One region of the Shewanella sp. 10N.286.52.E4 genome, then DNA from elsewhere that is predicted to be linked to it. Evidence: predicted binding sites of a transcription regulator. Region 1 holds the regulator's gene; each other region holds the start of a gene.
What was found. Region 1 encodes LexA, which represses DNA repair genes until DNA is damaged. Its sites were predicted from a motif close to TACTGTATNNNNATACAGTA; they were not measured.

Region 1 (6,653 bases):
ACGTCAGAAGCCTGTACAGCATCTCCAGAATCATTACCCCAAGCGTTTCGCTCATAGGTAATAACTGCTGCGAGTTGTTGCGGTGTGAGTAGAGAGCCAAATGCCTGCATTGCAGTACCAGCTTTGCCATTGACGACAACTTCAATATGACCGTCAACAGGCCCTGTAATCGCTGGGCTGCCGATTAATGAAGGGAAAGCACCAGGTAAACCTGTGCCAGCGGCTTGGTGACATGCGGCGCAATTGGTCATATAGACTTGCTCACCCATGGTCATCAGTTCTTCCATGGTTAAATCATCAAGTACGACTTCTGCTTTTGCTTCTTCTATCACTTCGGTAACAGCTTCAGTTGCAGCTTGTTCTACTTGCTCAGCGGTCGCTGGTAAGGTCACAGGCGTTGCACTGTCACTCGCAGGGTTGCTTTCAGTTGTTGAACCGCCGCCATTAATATCAGCTGCTTGTACAACATCACCTGAGTTATTACCCCAAGCATTTCGCTCGTAAGTTACAACAGCTGCGATTTCTGTAGCAGTAAGCTGTTTAGCAAATGCTTGCATTGCAGTGCCTGCTTTACCATTAACCACGATATCAACATGATGACTTACCGGGCCTTTAATCAGTGGACTACCAATCAGCGATGGGAATACACCAGGGAGACCAGCACCGTTTGGTTGGTGACATGCGGCGCAAACGCCCATATAGACTTGCTCACCTTGAGCCATTAACTCGTCATATGTGAGTGTTTGTGAAAGTGAAGCTTCAGCTGCAGCTTTGGCATCTACGGCTAGCTGCTTTTGGTCAAGCAGCCATTGCTCATAATCAGCTTCGGAAACTGCTTCAACCACGATTGGCATAAAGCCGTGATCTTTGCCGCACAACTCAGCACATTGGCCACGGTAGGTGCCGATTTTATCGATTTTTGTCCATGCTTCATTAATGAAACCAGGGTTAGCATCTTTTTTAACCGCAAATGCAGGTACCCACCATGAGTGAATAACATCATCACTGGTCATCAAGAATCGAACTTTACGATTAATAGGTAATACGAGAGGTTTATCGACTTCTAATAAGTAAGTTTCAGTCTTTTCCGCAGAGCCTTGGATTTGCTCTGCAGGCGTTGAGAGTAAACTAAAAAACTCGACATCTTCGTTGAAATAGCTGTAATGCCATTTCCACTGAGAGCCAGTCACTTTAATGGTTAAATCTGCATCGCTAGGATCTTCCATAGCAATCAGAGTTTTAGTGGCAGGAATTGCCATACCAATAAGGATGATAAATGGCACGATTGTCCATGCTATTTCAACCTTGGTACTGTCATGAAAATCAGCCGGCACTGCGCCTTTTGACTTTCTGTGGTAGATCATTGAGTAAATCATGATCCCAAAGACCACAACACCGATAGCACAACAGATATATAGAATAATCATGTGGAGGTCATAAACCTTGCCACTGATTTCTGTTACGCCTTGCGTCATGTTAAGCGGCATATCAGCCGCCGCAAGCGGTACTGCAAATAGCAGCACCATTAATCCATACAACAATCGCTTCACAAGACCACTCCTCTGCCAATTGCGATTTGCAATAACAACAAGGAAAAGTCACACAGTAATACTCTGCTCTATGCAAACTTCTCTATTCCCGAAAAAGTTTGATCACTTCAAAGTACACGGTGGCTGCGAGTATCAATACTCGATTATTCTATTGGTTTATGGTGGCCACACTTGTACCTAATACTGAACTTTTCAATTCTTAAATTGACGCTTTTTATTCAAGGCTTTCTATACCGCATGGTACCAGCACAATCTTTACAGCGTTTTGTAGCTTTTTATCATTTTATAAACTCAAGAGTGACAGCAAATTGTTACTCTCTTGTTAACTACATTACTTGGAGATTAAATATTGATCAAGATCACTTTATCATCTAATTTGCTGAAAAAAGGCGCAAAAAAAAGCCCTTCACATAAATGAAGGGCTTTTTAAAGAGAGATTTGTTTAGTGAAAAGCAGATAAATTTAAGCTTGTTGGTGTTACAGAAGTATTGGCGCCCATATGTTCATCATGTAAGTGAGTATTTACATCTTCAATGATGACACCTTGTGCTAATGCGCTTTTAGCAACCAATTGAATGCGTCGATTATCACGCGCATCTAGTGGTGTAGTCCAAGTAATAACGGCACTGGAAGTACCACTTGTTAGTGCTTTTTCCATCGCCCAAAGCGTTTCTACTTCATCTTTAGTGTGAACAAGTAAAACACGATCCATGCGAACGTTAGCGTTAGCCAATATTTGTTTATAGCCAATATGCGGAGGATTAATCAGTACAATCCAACGACCTTGCTGGCTTAAAATGGCCAAATGGCTGCACAACTGGGTTAACTCAGTTAAGCCTTGGTTGGCACTTTGCTTAGTTTCAATGCCTTGTTTAACTGGCGCAGTTGTTGATGTCATATCGACCCATAAGCCTGGATGACGTGGTGCATTACCTAATAATGTGTTCATAACCAACCTCCATTTCGGATAACGCCAACTGCAAGCCCTTCAATTGTCAGGCTCTGGCATGTTAAATCTACTTTAATCGGCGAATATTGTTCATTTTCTGCGTGCAGATAAACAACGTTGCCTTTCTTTTCAAAACGTTTAACTGTGACGTCATCATCTACGCGAGCGACGACCACTTGACCATTTTTAGCTTGCTGCATTTTGTGAACAGCTAATAGGTCACCTTCAATAATGCCAATGTCTTTCATACTGTCGCCACGAACTCGTAGTAAGAAATTAGCATTTGGTTTGAACATTTCAGGATCAACTTGGAAGTATTGTTCAACATGTTCCAGCGCAAGAATAGGTTCACCTGCTGCAACTTGTCCGATAAGAGGGAGGCCTTCTTCAACTTCCTCTTCTTCCTGAATCATGCGGATTCCGCGTGAAGTACCAGGAATAATTTCGATACAGCCTTTCTTCGCCAGCGCCTTTAAATGTTCTTCGGCAGCGTTAGCACTTTTAAAGCCTAATCTAGTGGCAATTTCTGCACGAGTCGGTGGCATACCTGTCTCAGCAATATTACATTTAATTAGTTCTAGAATTTCAGCTTGTCGTGGCGTTAAAGGTCTCATATTGATTCCTGTTTTTTTATACAGTGACTGTCATTATATACAGTATCTTTGGTCGCGCAAGTATTAACCAATGAAATTTATGCTATCTGCTGGTTTATTGTTGTTTTTATTATCTGACATTGTATTTTAGTTGCTGTAAATCATTATCTTAGTTGTTTTTGGTTATGTATGTTTTTTATTGGCACTAATTTTAATATTAGTACTTAACAGAGAGATTTTAGGTCGATACAGTATATTTATACAGTACTGTTGATGCATTTCGTCCAGCATAAATCAGCGTTGGAATTGCTTAATTATTTTCAGCTAATGGTCTTCATATTGCTGCTCAATTGTTAAATACAGATAAGCAGGTTAGTGAATCCCATCTAGATTCTGGTATCCTATGCGCAATAAATCGTTGTAGATAATGCGAATACTCATGCTAAAACCAGATTCTATCATTGCTAAATCGTTGCGTTGGATTCAGAAATTAATGGTACACAGTGTTGTTGTGCCTGAAGATCCGTTCGCTGACTTAAATCTAGATCCAGAAAAGCCAGTGGTCTATGTCATGAAGACAGAGTCGCTGAGTGACATTGCTGCTTTGCATGAAATGTCGGCTAAGTTTGGCTTACCAAGTCCTTATGAAAGACTGGATGTTGATGGTTTAAATACCCCAAGAATTGTCTGTGTTGAAGGACGAAAGCCGCTGTTTGGCAAGCGCCACAGTGGTGAGAAATTTGTCGCCAATTTCACCAAACTACTCGAATTACATCAAAAGAATAAAGAGTTAGATATTCAGTTGGTGCCTGTTAGTCTTTATTGGGGACGTATTCCTGGTAAGGAAGATGACACCATGACCGCTGCCGTGTTTGAGCGCGAAAACCCGACTTGGCTGCGTAAGTGGTTAATGATCCTGTTTTTAGGTCGCCATAACTTTATTCAATTCTCTAATGCAATGTCATTACGTTACATGGCTGATGAGCATGGTACGGATGTCAGTATTGCCCATAAACTCATCCGCGTTGCACGAGTCCATTTCAGACGTCAACGTAAAGTGATGACAGGACCGCAACTGCCAAATCGCCAGGCGATGTTCAATTCGTTACTAAAATCTGAATCTATTACTAAAGCGATTCAAGAAGAAGCGGCGAACAAAAAGATATCTGAAGAAAAAGCACGCGAAAAAGCCATTGAGTACCTCGATGAAATTGCCGCTGATTATTCTGATAACTTGATCCGCATTGCTGAGCGCTTTTTAACTTGGTTATGGAACAAGTTATACAGTGGTATCAGTATTAAAAGTGCCGAAAAAGTCAGAAAGCTACACCATGACGGCCATGAAATTGTCTATGTGCCATGTCATCGTAGCCATATGGATTACTTATTACTGTCTTACATCCTTTATTATCAAGGCATGGTACCACCGCACATTGCTGCCGGAATTAACTTGAACTTTTGGCCTGCGGGGCCAATGTTCCGTCGTGGTGGTGCGTTCTTTATTCGTCGTAGTTTTAACGGTAATAAATTATATACCGCCGTATTCAGAGAATATTTAGATCAATTATTCGCCAAAGGTTATTCAGTTGAGTACTTCACTGAAGGTGGCCGCTCACGTACAGGTCGTTTACTAGCGCCAAAAACGGGCATGCTAGCGATGACTGTGAACAGTGTTTTGCGTGGTATCGAGCGTCCTGTGACATTGGTGCCTGTGTATTTGGGTTACGATCACGTGATGGAAGTGTCGACTTACCATAAAGAGTTAAGCGGTAAGAAGAAGCAAAAAGAATCGGTGTGGCAGGTATTTGGTGCATTACGTAAATTAGGTAATTTTGGTCAAGGTTATGTCAATTTTGGCGAACCCATTAACGTACAACAATTCTTGAACCAACAAGCGCCAGACTGGCGTGAAGAAATTGCTCAAGATCCTGAGCAAAAACCGACTTGGTTAACGCCTGCGGTTAACACACTTGCCAATAAAGTGATGACCAATATCAACAGTGCTGCGGCGGCGAGTTCAGTCACGTTAACCAGTATGGTGCTGTTGGCTGCAGAGCAAAATGCGTTAGAGCGCAGTGAGCTTGAAAGCCAGTTAGGCTTATACCTGAAGTTATTGAAAGATGTGCCGTACACCGGCTATACCTCGGTTGCCGAAGGGACGCCAAGTGAGTTGATTGAGCAATGTTTATCGCTGAAAAAGTTTACTTCAACTAGTGATCAATTAGGTGAGATTATTGCGATTGAAGAGCATGCGGTGATTGCGATGAGTTATTATCGCAATAACATTATTCACTTGATGGCAGTGCCTTCATTAATTGCCAGTTGCTTAGTGCAATATGAAGAACATAATCGTGAAAATATTCATAAAATCGTCAATGACTTTTACCCATTACTTAAAGCTGAATTGTTTATGGGTATCGAGGATTTAACCGCATATGTCGATCATGTTTTAGACTTGTTTGTTGAGCAGCAATTGATTTCAGGTACTGACGAGTTTGAAGTCAATCAAGGTAATATTACCCAGTTAATGCTATTGTCCGAAACTGTCAGTGAGACATTACAACGTTACGCGATTATCTTTAATTTATTGGCTTACAAGCCGGATATTGAACGTTCAGATCTCGAAAGCGCGAGCCATATGCTAGCTCAGCGTTTAGGTGCTTTACACGGAATTACTGCGCCAGAGTTTTATGATAAAAAACTCTACAATAATTTGAGTGTAAAATTAAAAGAATTAGGGCACTTGTCGGGTAGTGACAATCAATTTGCTGTCATCCGAATTCGTGACCATGCCAATGGCATGTTGCGATTATCTGTTCGTAAAACCATAGTCGATAGTGTGACTGTGGAACATGGGTAACGACTAACTTTATGAGTTCAACACAAACGCAGCCGAAAAATAAATCTTTGTTAGGCGGCGCAATGATCATTGCTGGTACCACTGTTGGTGCCGGTATGTTTTCTCTTCCTGTTGTGAGTGCTGGTATGTGGTTTGGCTATTCGATAGTCATGCTCATCGGCATTTGGTTCTGTATGTTAGTTTCAGGCTTATTGCTGTTAGAAACCAACTTACACTTTAAACCAGGTGACAGCTTTGACACTCTAACCAAAGTCACTTTAGGTCAGTTTTGGCGTATCGTGAACGGCCTATCAATAGCCTTCGTGCTATATATCCTTACCTATGCTTACATCAGTGGCGGTGGTTCGATTGTGAACCATACTTTGTCGGGTATGGGGATTAACTTGCCGCAAAGCCTCGCAGGATTAGTGTTTGCGGCCTTGCTAGCAGCTGTGGTGGTGATAAGTACTAAAGCCGTTGACCGTATCACGACTGTGATGATTGGCGGTATGATCATTACCTTCTTTTTAGCGGTTGGCAATCTACTCATTGATGTCGATAGCGTAAAATTATTAGTACCAGATGGCGAAGCAAGCTATGCGCCTTATATTTTAGCGGCGCTGCCTTTTGGTTTGGCAAGTTTTGGTTATCACGGTAACGTGCCTAGCCTAGTGAAGTACTACGGCAAACAGCCAAAGGTGATTATCAAAGCGATATTCATC
Region 2 (6,653 bases), on a different contig from region 1:
AAGCAGCATGACAGCGGATGCATATGCGACTGCAATGATGGTGTTAGGCACTGAAGCATCATTAGCGTTAGCCCATGATGAGCATTTGCCTGTGATGTTAATTGAAAAAGATGGCGATCAATACGAAGTTTTTTACAGTGAAGCTTACGCACCGTATATTCAGTAAGCGTTTTATTATGCGTTGTTTGTGGATTATTTAGCGATTTTTGCCGATTAGAAGTAATTGTTGGAGAATATTATGAGTACCTTTATTGCAGCGTTCGTTGTGTTGTTATTATTTTTTCTATTGATGTCTATTGGCTATATTATTAAAAGAAAAGCGGTTGAAGGTAGTTGCGGTGGTTTAGGTGTATTAGGTATTGAAAAAGCCTGTGACTGCGATGACCCATGTGATAAGCGTAAACGCCGAATGGCTGAATCAGAACGTGAAGCTAAACTAAATCAAAATCGGATTATTTAATCATCTGATTAGAGCGTCAACTTGCTCTTAAATTGATATCAATAAAGCCCATTGAATAAATAATTCATTGGGCTTTTTTTGTTGTCATCATTGGCCAATATAATGACATTATTGTATTAGATACAAAATTTACAAAACTCTTTTTAGGTAACATTTTCGACTAATTTTGTGATTTGATGCAGGTGAAATATATTACCTATTTAGCTAGAAGGGTGATTCTATTGAAGTTAACGTAACTTACGCATAGTTAAACCTAGTTAATAACCTAAGTTGTAATGATAATGATTATCACTAATTAAGCTTATGATTTTAAAGGATATTTGTATTTTTTTATTGTATGTACTATTCTGTTGGAAATTGATCCAGATCAATCTTGCATTTAAAGGACAAAATCATGAAAGGCCATCCAAAAGTAATTAGTCAGTTAAACCGTGTTTTGACTTGCGAGCTAACTGCAATCAACCAATATTTCTTACATGCACGCATGTTTAAACATTGGGGTTTAGAAAACCTTAATGAAAAGGAATACAAAAAATCGATTCAAGATATGAAACATGCTGACAAATTGATTGAGCGTGTTTTGTTTTTAGAAGGCTTACCTAACCTTCAGCAGTTAGATAAATTACGGATTGGTGAGCATTGTGAAGAAATGCTTGATTGTGATGAGCAAGCGCTAACAGAACAGTTAGTGGTATTGCGTGAGACTATCAAGCTTTGTGAAGCTGAACGTGATTATGTTAGCCGCGATTTATTAGAAGATTTACTCGAAGATGAAGAAGAGCACCTAGATTGGATTGAGTCTCAAAAAGAGCTAATCAATCAAACGGGTATTCAAAACTACCTTCAATCACAAATTAAAGATTAATAGGAAATTAACATGAAAGGTAATCCAGAAGTAATTGCAGCGCTGAATGCACTATTAACCGGTGAATTGTCGGCAATGGATCAGTATTTTGTACATGCTCACATGTATGAAGATTGGGGATTTGACGAGCTTTATACTCGCATCCTTCATGAGTCTGATGATGAGAAAGCCCATGCAGCTAAGCTAGTTCAGCGCATTTTGTTCCTAGAGGGAACGCCAGATGTCGCAAGTCGTGAAGCATTAAACATTGGTAAAGATGTTGAAGAAATGCTGAAAAACGATCTGAACTACGAATATGCCGTAGCTGATCATCTACGTGAAGTTATCGCTTTATGTGAAGCTAAAGAAGATTTCCAAACTCGTGAAATCTTAGAAGTGTTATTAGACGATACTGAATCAGATCACATGTACTGGTTAGAGAAGCAAATTCGACTCATTGATCGCGTTGGTTTACAAAACTACCTACAAACAAAAATGTAATCTATGTAAATTGTTTTATTATTAAAGCCCAACTGTTTAATAACAGCTTGGGCTTTTTTGTTTCTATTAATTAAAGTTACGCCCTAATAAGGTAAAAATCTAAATATATTAATTAGATATATATCTTATCTACTCTGTATTTAATCCATTATAGTTTGAAGCGGCCAATCATATTGGTGAGTTTGTTATTTATGTCGATAATATTGTTGGTTTCAGCTCTTTGTAAGTTGCCCTCATTATTGAGTGTTTCTACCATGTCGTGTATTTTATGCATATTCTTATTAATGGCATGAATAACCTGGTTTTGTTCATTGGCTGATGTTGATATCTGATTATTTAAGTCATTCACTTGTGTCATGAATTGACTCATTTCCTGCAAGCTAGATGATGTAGCTTCTACGTTTGTAACTGTTTCAGTACAAGCGGTTTCAGTATGAGTAATAGAAGAGACAACATTGGTTGCCTCTGATTTTAACTTTGCGAGGGCTACTTCAATTTCACTGGTACTTGCTTGAGTTCGACTTGCTAGTGCTCTTACTTCATCAGCCACTACAGCAAAGCCTCGACCTTGTTCGCCAGCACGAGCTGCTTCAATAGATGCATTTAACGCCAGTAGGTTAGTTTGCTCAGCAATGCTCCCAATCACAGACACAATACTTTGAATACTGCTGGTTTCATTATTCATATGTTCTACTTTTTGAGCTGTTTCATTAATTTGTGAAGCTAATGCTGTTATGCCTATTTGAGTCGATTCGATTGTCTTAAGTGAATATTCACCTGTAGTATGTGCTTGCGTAGTAAGTTGTGCAGCGTTAAAGGTGTTTTCTACAACCATCTCAGCAGTGTTAGATAGCTCTTCGATCGCTGTTACAATCTGTGTTGTTTCACAGGTATGTGACTCCAAGATATTATCACTGTGAGCGCTATATTCTTGTAATTTGCTTACTCCTTCAGAAAGGCTGACAGTTGATTGATGTATTTCTACCAGCATTGACTGAAGTTGGGCAATAAATTGATTTATCCCTAAGGCAATTTTACCTAAATCATCTTCACTTTTAATGGTTAATCGTCGAGTTAAATCGCCATTACCTTCTGAGAGACCTATAACAAGATCTCGTAATTCAATAATCGGTTGATAAAGCTTGTTCAGAAGAGTAAGTAAGATAACGATTGAAATAATAAGAATTACGCTGATGATCATGGCCATTTGCAAAGTGGCACTAACCAGAGGCGCAAAGGCTATGTCTTCATCTACGGTAATTACAACGTACCATTCCTTACCATCGAGCAGTTCAATGCGTTGGCTTGCAACTAAACTTGTTTGACCATTTATCATGCTACTTTCTACGGCTTCAGCCTTATCGGTTATCGTGTAGTAGAGTGATTGTAGTGCTGCGACATCATTAATGTTCTGCTTTTGTTCAATCAAAATCGAGTTAGATGCCAGCACTAACCCCTGCTTATCAATAATGAATCCAGATGCCCCATTGATTTTATGTAAATCATCTAATTCTTGTTGCAGTTCATCAAACCTGAGATCAGCCATAATAATACCGTTATCTATCGCATGCATGACACCAAGCATTGGAACAGCATCAGTCCGAGTAAAAAAAATGTCACTTAAAGTTAATGATGAGCTACCTTTTCCTGTTTGGTACCAAGGGCGTGTTCTTGGATCATATTTATCTAACAACCCAACACCATTCGGAAACGACTCAGATTCTTTGGAAACAAATGATGAGCCATCATCAAAACCGATTATGACTTTAGATACCCCACCTAATTGAGCGGTGTACCTTGTCATTGCAACATGGTTATCACCTATCTCACCTTGACTATAAAGATGTGCAAGTTCAGTCACAGCCTCAGTAGTTCGATTAAATGCTGTGTGAATGTCTGAAACTTTGTGCTTTAAGGTATTATGAATTTCTTGGGTGAGTGCGCTAGTGATTTGATCTTTAAGTAAGCTATGAGCAACCCAGCCATAAATCAACAGTGAAAGCACCAATAGAAAGCTCATGGCAGACAATATACTTGTTTTAAAACCTAATTGTTTCATTTGGTTACCTATTTGTATTATTATAGGTTTATATGATAATCATTAGGTGGAGGTAAAAATGATATCTTGCTCAATTATTTTAACTTCTAGTGACATTAATTGAACATTTTTATTGTTACTTTATGAGTTTAAACAATTGAAATCGATTCAATGATAGGGATGTAATCGTTTCTTTTACGTTGAGGTGGCTTGATTTCTTGTGTACTGTTTTTATATACAGTACTATTGGGATGTGTATTTGCTATTTAGTTTTTTGTCTATGCGAAAAATTATTCATATCGATATGGATTGTTACTTTGCCGCAGTGGAAATGCGCGATTTTCCTGAGCTGCTCGGCAAACCGCTTGCTGTGGGTGGTCGAAGCGATCGCAGAGGGGTTATTAGCACCTGTAATTATGAGGCTCGTGAGTTTGGCGTACGTTCTGCAATGTCGAGTTACCATGCGCTTAAGCTTTGCCCAGACCTTACCCTAGTCCCCGGTCGAATGGATGTATATAAATCTGTATCTGTACAAATTAGAGAAATTTTCCACCGTTATACCGACTTAGTCGAGCCACTGTCATTAGATGAAGCCTACCTCGATGTCACAGATTGTGAACAATGTAAGGGCAGTGCGACCTTGATTGCACAAGCCATTCGCCAGGAAATATTTGAGGTCACTGGGCTGACTGCATCAGCAGGTGTGGCACCGATTAAGTTTCTTGCCAAAATTGCTTCAGATTTGAATAAGCCCAATGGTCAATATGTTATCCCTCCTGGTGCCATTGCTGAGTTTGTAAAACCGTTAACCTTAAATAAAATTCCCGGCGTAGGCAAAGTGACCTCTGCTAAATTAGCTGCATTAGGCTTAAACACCTGTGAAGATGTGCAACATTACCCAAAAGAAAAGTTGATAGCGGGATTTGGTAAATTTGGCCGAGTATTAATAGAGCGAGCCCAAGGTATCGATAATCGTCAGATAAGCCCGAATAGAGTTCGTAAATCTGTGGGAGTCGAAACCACACTGGCTCAGGATATTTTTACTCTTGAGCAATGTAATAATGTGATGCCGCAGTTGATCCAAGAATTGCTGGCTCGAGTCAACCGCAGTGCTAAAGATAGAAAAATACATAAACAAGTGGTGAAGTTGAAGTTTAATGACTTTAAACAAACCACCATTGAGCATCGCAGTGACGAGATATCAGTGAACATGTTTCAAGACCTACTGGCACAAGCCCTAGAGCGGTCAAATGGAAGAGGAATACGATTAGTGGGTGTTTCTGTCGGACTGGCTGATATTGTGGCTGATGCTAGCCATTCAACAAGTGAGTCTCAAGGGGCATTAACGCATAGCGAGCAACTGGACTTAAACTTCTAATAGAGTTTAAGGTCGCCATTCAAATAAAAAGGCTGCCATTGGCAGCCTTTTAGTCTTGTACTGATTAAGTTTATTAACCTTTAGCAGGAATACGTTCTAGCACTGCTAATAACAGTTCCCAATATTGGCCAACGGTTGTGATGTTAACCATTTCATCAGGGCTATGTGGATAACGAATGGTAGGGCCAATAGAAACCATATCCATTGTTGGATAAGGCTCTTTAAATAATCCACACTCAAGACCCGCATGAATTACCATGATGGTTGGATCTTTTTTGTAAATGTCATTGTAAGTATCACGAACAATTGCCATCACTGGAGAGTTATTGTCGGGCTTCCAGCCTGGGTAAGCGCCAGATAACTCGATGCTAGCACCTGAAAGGTTAGCGAGTGCTGTCAATTGTGTTTCAATTTCAACGCGGCCTGAGTCGATTAATGAACGGATAAGGCAAAGCACTTCAACAGATTCATTTTCAGTACTAATAACACCAGTATTCAATGATGTTTCAGTAACGCCTTCAACTTCATCACTCATACGCATAACCCCATTAGGGCAAGCATGAAGTAAGTCGATCAAGGTGTTTTGTGCATCTTCACTCATGACTTTTTCTGGAGTCTCGATTGAAGCAAGCGTGAGTAACATGTCAGGATCGGCAATCGATAACTCTGCACGCACTATTGCTTGGAATTCGGTAATGGCTTGTTCAAGCTTAGTTTGGTTTTCACTAGGCAACATAAAGCTGATGTTGGCTTCACGTGGAATAGCATTACGTAGTGAGCCGCCAGTAAAGTTAACTAACTCAAGTGCAAGCTCATCGGCGTAGCTAAATAAGAAGCGTGCTAGTAACTTGTTTGCATTACCACGACCTAAGTGGATGTTTACACCTGAATGGCCACCTTTTAGTCCAGATAAAGTTAGGCTAAAGCTGGCATTAGTTTGCTCAGGAGCTTGCCATGACATTGGCACACTTAACTGAGCGTCAACACCGCCAGCGCAGCCCATGTAGATTTCGCCTTCTTGCTCAGAGTCAGTATTAATTAAAATATCTGCTTCAAGCATGCCTGCTTCTAGACCAAAAGCGCCAGTCATTCCAGCTTCTTCATCAATGGTCAATAATACTTCTAATGGACCATGCTTGATATCTGCAGCGCCAAGTACTGCTAGAGCAGAAGCCATACCAATACCATTATCAGAACCTAACGTTGTACCGTTAGCTTTTACCCACTCACCATCAACATAAGCTTCAATCGGATCTTTTTCAAAATCATGCTCTTTATCAGCATTCTTTTGCGGAACCATATCAATATGAGCCTGAAGAACTACAACCTTGCGGTTTTCCATGCCAGGAAAAGCGGGTTTTTTAATGATGAGGTTGCCCACTTTATCTTCTACAACGCTTAAGTTTTTTGACTTAGCCCACTGTTGTATGTG
Region 3 (6,653 bases), on a different contig from region 1:
ATAGCTTTTATGGCCAGGATGCAAACTATCGCTCTAATCCTCCATCATATACAGACAATAATAATGGCACGATTACAGATAATGTAACCGGCTTAATGTGGCAACAACAAATGGGTGAAAAACTTACCTATGAGCAGGCATTACAAAAAATATCCAGTTTAAAATTGGCTGGATATGGTGACTGGCGGATCCCTACGATTAAAGAGCTCTACTCGCTTATTCAATTTTCAGGCAGCGTTAAAGGGCAAAAAGCCCTTACCCCTTTCATCGACACCCACTTTTTTAGTCAACCCATTGGTAATACCCAAGCTGGTGAACGAGAAATTGATGCTCAAACATGGTCTAGTACTGAATATGTTGGCAAAACAATGAAAAATGATCAGACGATTTTTGGCGTAAACTTTGTTGATGGCCGAATTAAAGGTTATCCAAAATATAATCCTCGCACAAAATCTGCGAATAAAATGTACTTCAGATTCGTCAGAGGCAATGAAGCTTATGGTAAAAATAATTTCATTGACAATAATGATGGCACCATTACAGATTTAGCCACAGGCTTAATCTGGCAACAAGATGACAGCAAGCAAGATCTGAATTGGCAAGAAGCATTGCAGTATTCAGAAAACCTCACATTAGCAGGCCATAGCGATTGGCGCTTACCCAATGCAAAAGAATTGCAAAGTATTTTGGATTATAGTCGTTCACCCGAAACCAGCCACTCAGCTGCTATTGACCCTATTTTCTCAACAACAGCAATAACAAATGAAGCTGGCGATAAAGATTACCCTTATTATTGGAGCTCAACCACTCATCTTGATGGGCCAGTGCCTGCATCTGGCGCTGTTTATGTTGCTTTCGGTAAAGCTTTGGGCGTAATGCGCGGTAATACAATGGATGTTCACGGTGCGGGTTCTCAGCGCAGTGATCCTAAAACGGGTAGACCCATGTCCCGTGGGCCACAAGGCGATTACATTCGAGTTGATAACTATGTGCGTAGCGTAAGGGCTGGTAATATTGAGCTTGCCACTGAAGCAAGTCACCAATACCAAGCTGAACAAGTGTATCAATATTCAAATAGCTCTTCGGCGATAGTTGATACTACAAATACAAGCATGAGTACGAGTTCAGACAACAAAACTCATAAAATGACCCATAACAAAAACAGTTCTCCACATAATAAATTCATTAATCGATTTGATAAAAATGGCGACGGAAAAGTATCGGCTTCAGAGTTTCAAGCAAGTACAAAACGATTTAATCATTTTGATGAAAATAAAGATGGTTATATCACGGCTAATGAAGCCCCGATAGGACCACCTAAAAATTCAAAATAGAACATAATGTTGCAGTATATATTCTAAGCTTTTGTAAAATAGAGAGTATAACTGTTTACTAACACGAGATATTCACGAGGCTTTACATTTAAATGCCCGGTCATCATTATGTGCTTATTATTTGCACATAACGATGATTTATTGTTCTGTATATTTCAACTATCTATTTATAAGCGGCTATTTTTAAGTGATTGCTTCCAAATGCCTGTTTCTAAATGCCTGTTTCGGCAAGCCTATATTATGATTTGTTTCTATTGATGGATAGCGTTACAGATTAGCATAATGCACGCATTGGTTTTGAACTGCGGTTTGCTTAAGCAACTGAGTGAATTGCGCCTTACCACCTGCTCTTTCATCATTTAACAATTTTTCCATGTGTTGTGCTTGTGAAACAACTTGCTCCATTGCCGTTTGTCTTGCCTGTTGTTCTGATTGCCCTGTTAATACTAATTGCTCAACAAGGTTTGAGTAATTCTCGTAAACCATGCCTTTGTAATAATCGGCTTCAGTCGCCATTGGCGTATGGGAATAAATGATAGAACAGCTCACGGCTGATTCTATGTTAGCCCTAGCTTGATCGATTTGGATTACAACTGACTGCTGCGTTGAATAGCTGGCATTAGCTGCCACAGAAAAGAAAGCAAACATTGCGACCATGATTAATTTTTTCATATTTCGTATACCTTTTACGTCGATGCGAGTAAGCCAGTGTTGTAGTTAACTTGTACTAAGATAACGACTTTCATCATTTGTTAGTTACCTTTTTGCGCCAGTTAGTTCCAAAGATTTTTTACATTACATACCGCTTTACTGAATTAGCTAACTTGATAGCTATTTTACCTACTTTTGCTAAACCTAAGCTGAACAACCAATTAACTTATTCAATTCATGATGGTTCTTTTTAAGAAGCCTCAACGCTATCTTCGAATAAATAACCAACAGATTGTTCTAATCGAATACAAATAAACGGAAATTATTGCCAATTTTACGGGGAGGACTATAATACTGTATAAATATACAGTTATTTTTAGATGTGAAATTTATGAACGTTATTCCTATTTTAGCCAGCGCTGGGATCACCGGGTTTGAGTCCCCTGCAGCAGAATATCGACAACTACCACTCAGTTTAGATGAACTGTTAATTGAGCACCCGAGTGCCACCTTCATTGGTCAAGCCAGTGGTGACTCAATGGAAAAGATAGGCATCTTTGATAAAGATATTCTGATTGTCGATCGTCACGTCAACGTTGAAAACCATGATGTAATCGTGGCTAATTACAACGGCAACTTCGTCTGTAAGCTGATTGATACCAAGCGCCGATTACTGTTGTCGGCCAATGACCATCACAATAGCGTGTTAATCCAAGAGCACGACAATTTTAGTGTTGAGGGCGTGGTGATCCGTTCAATTCGTTGCCATCGCCAAAGTCCTTTATTAGTTAATGATTAGAATGGGCGGTTAACTTATGTACGCCTTGGTTGATGCCAATTCATTTTATTGTAGCGCTGAACAGGTTTTCAGACCTGAATGGCGCGGTCGCCCTATTGTTGTGTTATCCAATAATGACGGTTGTATTGTTGCCGCCAACCGACAAGCAAAAGCGTTAGGCATTGGCAAGTTTGGTCCTTACTTTGAAGTCAAAGACTTATGCCACGAACTTGGCGTAATTGCGCTCTCTTCTAACTATGAATTATATGGTTCGCTCTCTAGTGCGATGATGGACGTCATTGGCCGCTTCGCACCAGAGCAGCACATCTATTCAATTGATGAATCCTTCTTATCATTTAAACAAACTTATCCTGCAATTCCTTGCTTGCTGACCCATGCGGCTCATATACGCCGCGCAGTATGGAAAGAAACTCGCTTGCCTGTTTGTGTCGGTATCGGTGAAACCCTGACCCTAGCAAAAGTGGCAAACCATGCGGCAAAAAAACTGAGTGGCTATAATGGCGTTTGTTATATTGACTCAGTTCAGCAACGACAAAATATTCTCGCTAGCATGAAGGTCACCGATGTATGGGGAATTGGTTCTCGTATAGGCAAAAGGTTACAACAAATGGGCATTCAAACTGCACTTGCCCTTTCTAAACTCCAGCCAGGGCTTGCACGAAAAAGCTTTAGCATTGAAATAGAGCGCACGGTACGTGAATTGAATGGCGAAGAATGTAAGGGCTGGGACAGTGCTCGAGCAGATAAGCAGCAAATTTTTTCGACTCGCAGTGTCGGTGAACGCATCACAGACAAAGAGGCATTACTACAAGCCTTAAGTAAGCATGCTGGGATTGCGGCAGCGAAAGCACGCAAACAAGGTTCTGCAGCAAGTAGCTTACTCATTTTTGCCAGAAATTCCCCCTATGATGAACAGCCTAGCGGTTTTAAGTATCACTACCGCTGCGCGACGCCTACCAACGACAGTTGTGAACTCATCAGTCATGCAACAAGCATTGGAAGCCAACTGTTTAACCCCTCTACCCGTTATTATAAAATCGGCGTCGGGCTGGTGGACTTATGTCCTGTACAACATTTACAAGGTGATTTGTTCACGCCGCCTAAAGATCCTGCATTAATGCAAGTTTGTGATACGCTCAATCAACGTTATGGCACTGACTCCGTCTTTGTGGCTGCACAAGGTATTGGCGGAAAATGGCATATGCGCCGCGACTTACTGACACCGCAATACACCACCAGCTGGCAAGATATTCCTCAGGTTAGTTGCCGTTAAAATAAAGCGCCTGTGCATTTATTCAATGCTGTAATAGCTCAAGCAGCCGTTGTTCGAGCTTCAATTGCTCAATCACATCTATTCAATCAACAGTCATTTGATAACAATCATTTAATCAACTGTGACTCATAACCAGTCTCTCAATAAGCAGTATCTTGACCTTATATCGCCCATTTTGTACCGCTGAACGACTTGTACACAGCAACACAAACAGCGCTTAAGCAACACAAAAGAACAACAATGAAGCAACGTAAAGTAAACGTATATGAAGTTTTACAAGCTAATATCAGCATAATTGAATAAACCTCGACTGGATCATTGTTTTAGCGGCGAAAATATAGACAATACGCACCTTCAAATTTCTATCGGATTACTGTGCGTGCCTGAGTTTGCTTTAAATCAATTATTTTTTATCCAAGCAATTGGATTTGTCTCAATGGCCATAGGTTGGTGGGCAAATAGTCAACAGCAAGACTGCAAATTTATTCATGGCAATATGGTAGCTGCAATACTGACTGCAATTCATTTAGGTCTATTAGGCAGTTTTTTAGGCATGGCGAATCAACTAGTAAATGTTATTCGCTTTCGTTGTTGTCAAAGCCTCAGTAAGGATGACTCAATTAACTTGTCCCCTTTACTCATGACCATACTGTTCAGCGGTGTTGCGACACTACAGGGTTTAATGTGGGCAGAGCATTGGAGCGAATGGTGTGCTGTCATGGCTGCTGTCGTCATGAGTGTTAGCTTGTTTTACTTTGCAGGCAGCCAGTTAAGACTCGCTATGATAGCCAGTAACGCACTGAACCTTATGCTATCAATATATTTGATGTCATGGTCAGGAATACTCTATCAAGTCATGACGATGATGATTTTATCTCAAGGCCTGATTCAGCAGTATTTACAAAGCAAATCCTATATCGAAGCGAACAGTATCGAAGCGAATAATGATAGTGTTGAGCTGGTAAAATAGATAGAGAGTGGATTGAGTGTAAATGCTTAACTTACGCAGACATCCACCATTACAGCTCGATACATAAATTCGATACTTAAGCTCAATTACTTAAACTCAGTACTTAAGCCCAGTACTTAAACTCAGTACTTAAACCCAGTACTTAAGCTCAGTACTTAAGCTCAGTACTTAAGCTCAGTACTTAAGCCCAGTACTTAAGCCCAGCATTCCCCTATCTCCAACTCTTATCTTTAAAATCATATCGCTACTTTTAAAGCAGCTAATTAATGCGTATTGTAATCAGCCATAGTTAAGCAGCCAGTGTGATGATCAATTAAGTTGGATCAAAAGCTTAAATGAATCATAGAAAACAGTTTTATTCACGACTTTAACAGGGATACAGGAGTTATAAATGCCACATTGTATTATTGAGCACTCGACAGAAATTGATGGAAATCTGCTCGTACCGTTAGTTCACCGAGGTGCGTTAACTTCAAACTTATTTGACCCAGAAGGCAGTGATATCAAGGTAAGGGCCATCGCTTACTCACATTACCAAACCGGTGCAGTTGATATTAATTTTATACACGTTACCTTAAAGATCCTTTCTGGGCGTGATGTTGAGCAAAAATCAAAACTCACTCAATTAGTACTCGCGCAATTGAAGGCCTTATCAATAAAGGATTGTTCTATTTCGGTAGAAGTTGATGATATAGACAGAGAAAGCTACGCCAAAGTCGTTGTGTAGACAAAATAACGACATAAACTAATTTGTAAGGATACAATGAAGTGAAAATATGGAAACTCGTCATCGTGACTGTGATGCTTGCTGGCTGTTCAGCTACTGAAGTACATTTATATACGCGCTATTTATCAGAGGCTGAGATTGAGAAAGTCACCACGACGCTGGAACAAGCTAACTATAAAGTGACAACCAATACCCACGCTTTCCCTGATACGGTAAATCAATCAACCATCTTATATTCCCCCTTTATAAAGGATGAAACTCACCTTCAAGGACTTATTGGTTCCCTCTCTGATAATGGCTGGGTAATTCCTAACGTTGAAATGCTAAAGTCTGGAAATCACTGGTATAGCAAAGATAATGTGGGTTTATTTTTGCTGCCTGATGGCGTTAAGCCTAAAGATAAAGTCACCACACGAGATCTGGCTAACGAATACCAAAGCAGAAATTGCGATACGTTAGTGGCTCTGGAGCTTAACGAAGATAATACTTATGAATTATCATATACCAGTAAGGCAGTCACACACTCAGATCATCTGAAAGGCAGCTGGAAAATGAGGAGTTATCCCTATATAGAGTTAACCTCATTAAACAGGCAATGGTGGTTTTATTTTGAAATAGAGCAGACAATTGAAACCGATAAAATCAGTGAAGTTAGCATTATCGAATTTAAGCCTTTAAACCAATATACGTCTTTCCCTGGTTGCAGCTTTGCTAGTGGCGTAAGGATTTGATCAAATAAGATGCGAGTGAATAAAAAAGGGAGCCGAAGCTCCCTTTAAAAATAACATGTTGCAGACACTAATTAAGCTGAGCTTATAACTAGACTAGGTGCAAGCACTTATAAATCGCACTTAAACCCAACTTATAGAGCATTAAGATAGGCTTTTAATGCCTTAAGC

Region 2: a site for LexA is predicted at 4,067-4,086, ahead of dinB (DNA polymerase IV). Genes of this name have one in related genera too.
Region 3: a site for LexA is predicted at 2,338-2,357, ahead of AB4153_RS00690 (LexA family transcriptional regulator). Genes of this name have one in related genera too.

The regions. Positions count from the first base shown of each region.
Region 1 covers NZ_JBFRJJ010000076.1:9,336-15,988, forward strand. Annotated here, with positions in the region: gene coxB (cytochrome c oxidase subunit II) at 1-1,550, opposite strand, end outside; gene AB4153_RS21350 (cell division inhibitor SulA) at 1,993-2,499, opposite strand; gene lexA (transcriptional repressor LexA) at 2,496-3,113, opposite strand; gene plsB (glycerol-3-phosphate 1-O-acyltransferase PlsB) at 3,532-5,952, shown strand; gene mtr (tryptophan permease) at 5,964-6,653, shown strand, end outside.
Region 2 covers NZ_JBFRJJ010000004.1:144,415-151,067, reverse strand. Annotated here, with positions in the region: gene AB4153_RS02060 (FAD:protein FMN transferase) at 1-166, shown strand, start outside; gene nqrM ((Na+)-NQR maturation NqrM) at 239-460, shown strand; gene bfr (bacterioferritin) at 855-1,325, shown strand; gene bfr (bacterioferritin) at 1,338-1,805, shown strand; gene AB4153_RS02040 (methyl-accepting chemotaxis protein) at 1,954-3,864, opposite strand; gene dinB (DNA polymerase IV) at 4,124-5,221, shown strand; gene AB4153_RS02030 (aminoacyl-histidine dipeptidase) at 5,295-6,653, opposite strand, start outside.
Region 3 covers NZ_JBFRJJ010000002.1:75,011-81,663, reverse strand. Annotated here, with positions in the region: gene AB4153_RS00700 (DUF1566 domain-containing protein) at 1-1,334, shown strand, start outside; gene AB4153_RS00695 (hypothetical protein) at 1,602-2,006, opposite strand; gene AB4153_RS00690 (LexA family transcriptional regulator) at 2,377-2,784, shown strand; gene AB4153_RS00685 (Y-family DNA polymerase) at 2,801-4,057, shown strand; gene AB4153_RS00680 (YgjV family protein) at 4,353-5,027, shown strand; gene AB4153_RS00675 (5-carboxymethyl-2-hydroxymuconate Delta-isomerase) at 5,419-5,754, shown strand; gene AB4153_RS00670 (hypothetical protein) at 5,796-6,485, shown strand; gene AB4153_RS00665 (HlyD family secretion protein) at 6,617-6,653, opposite strand, start outside.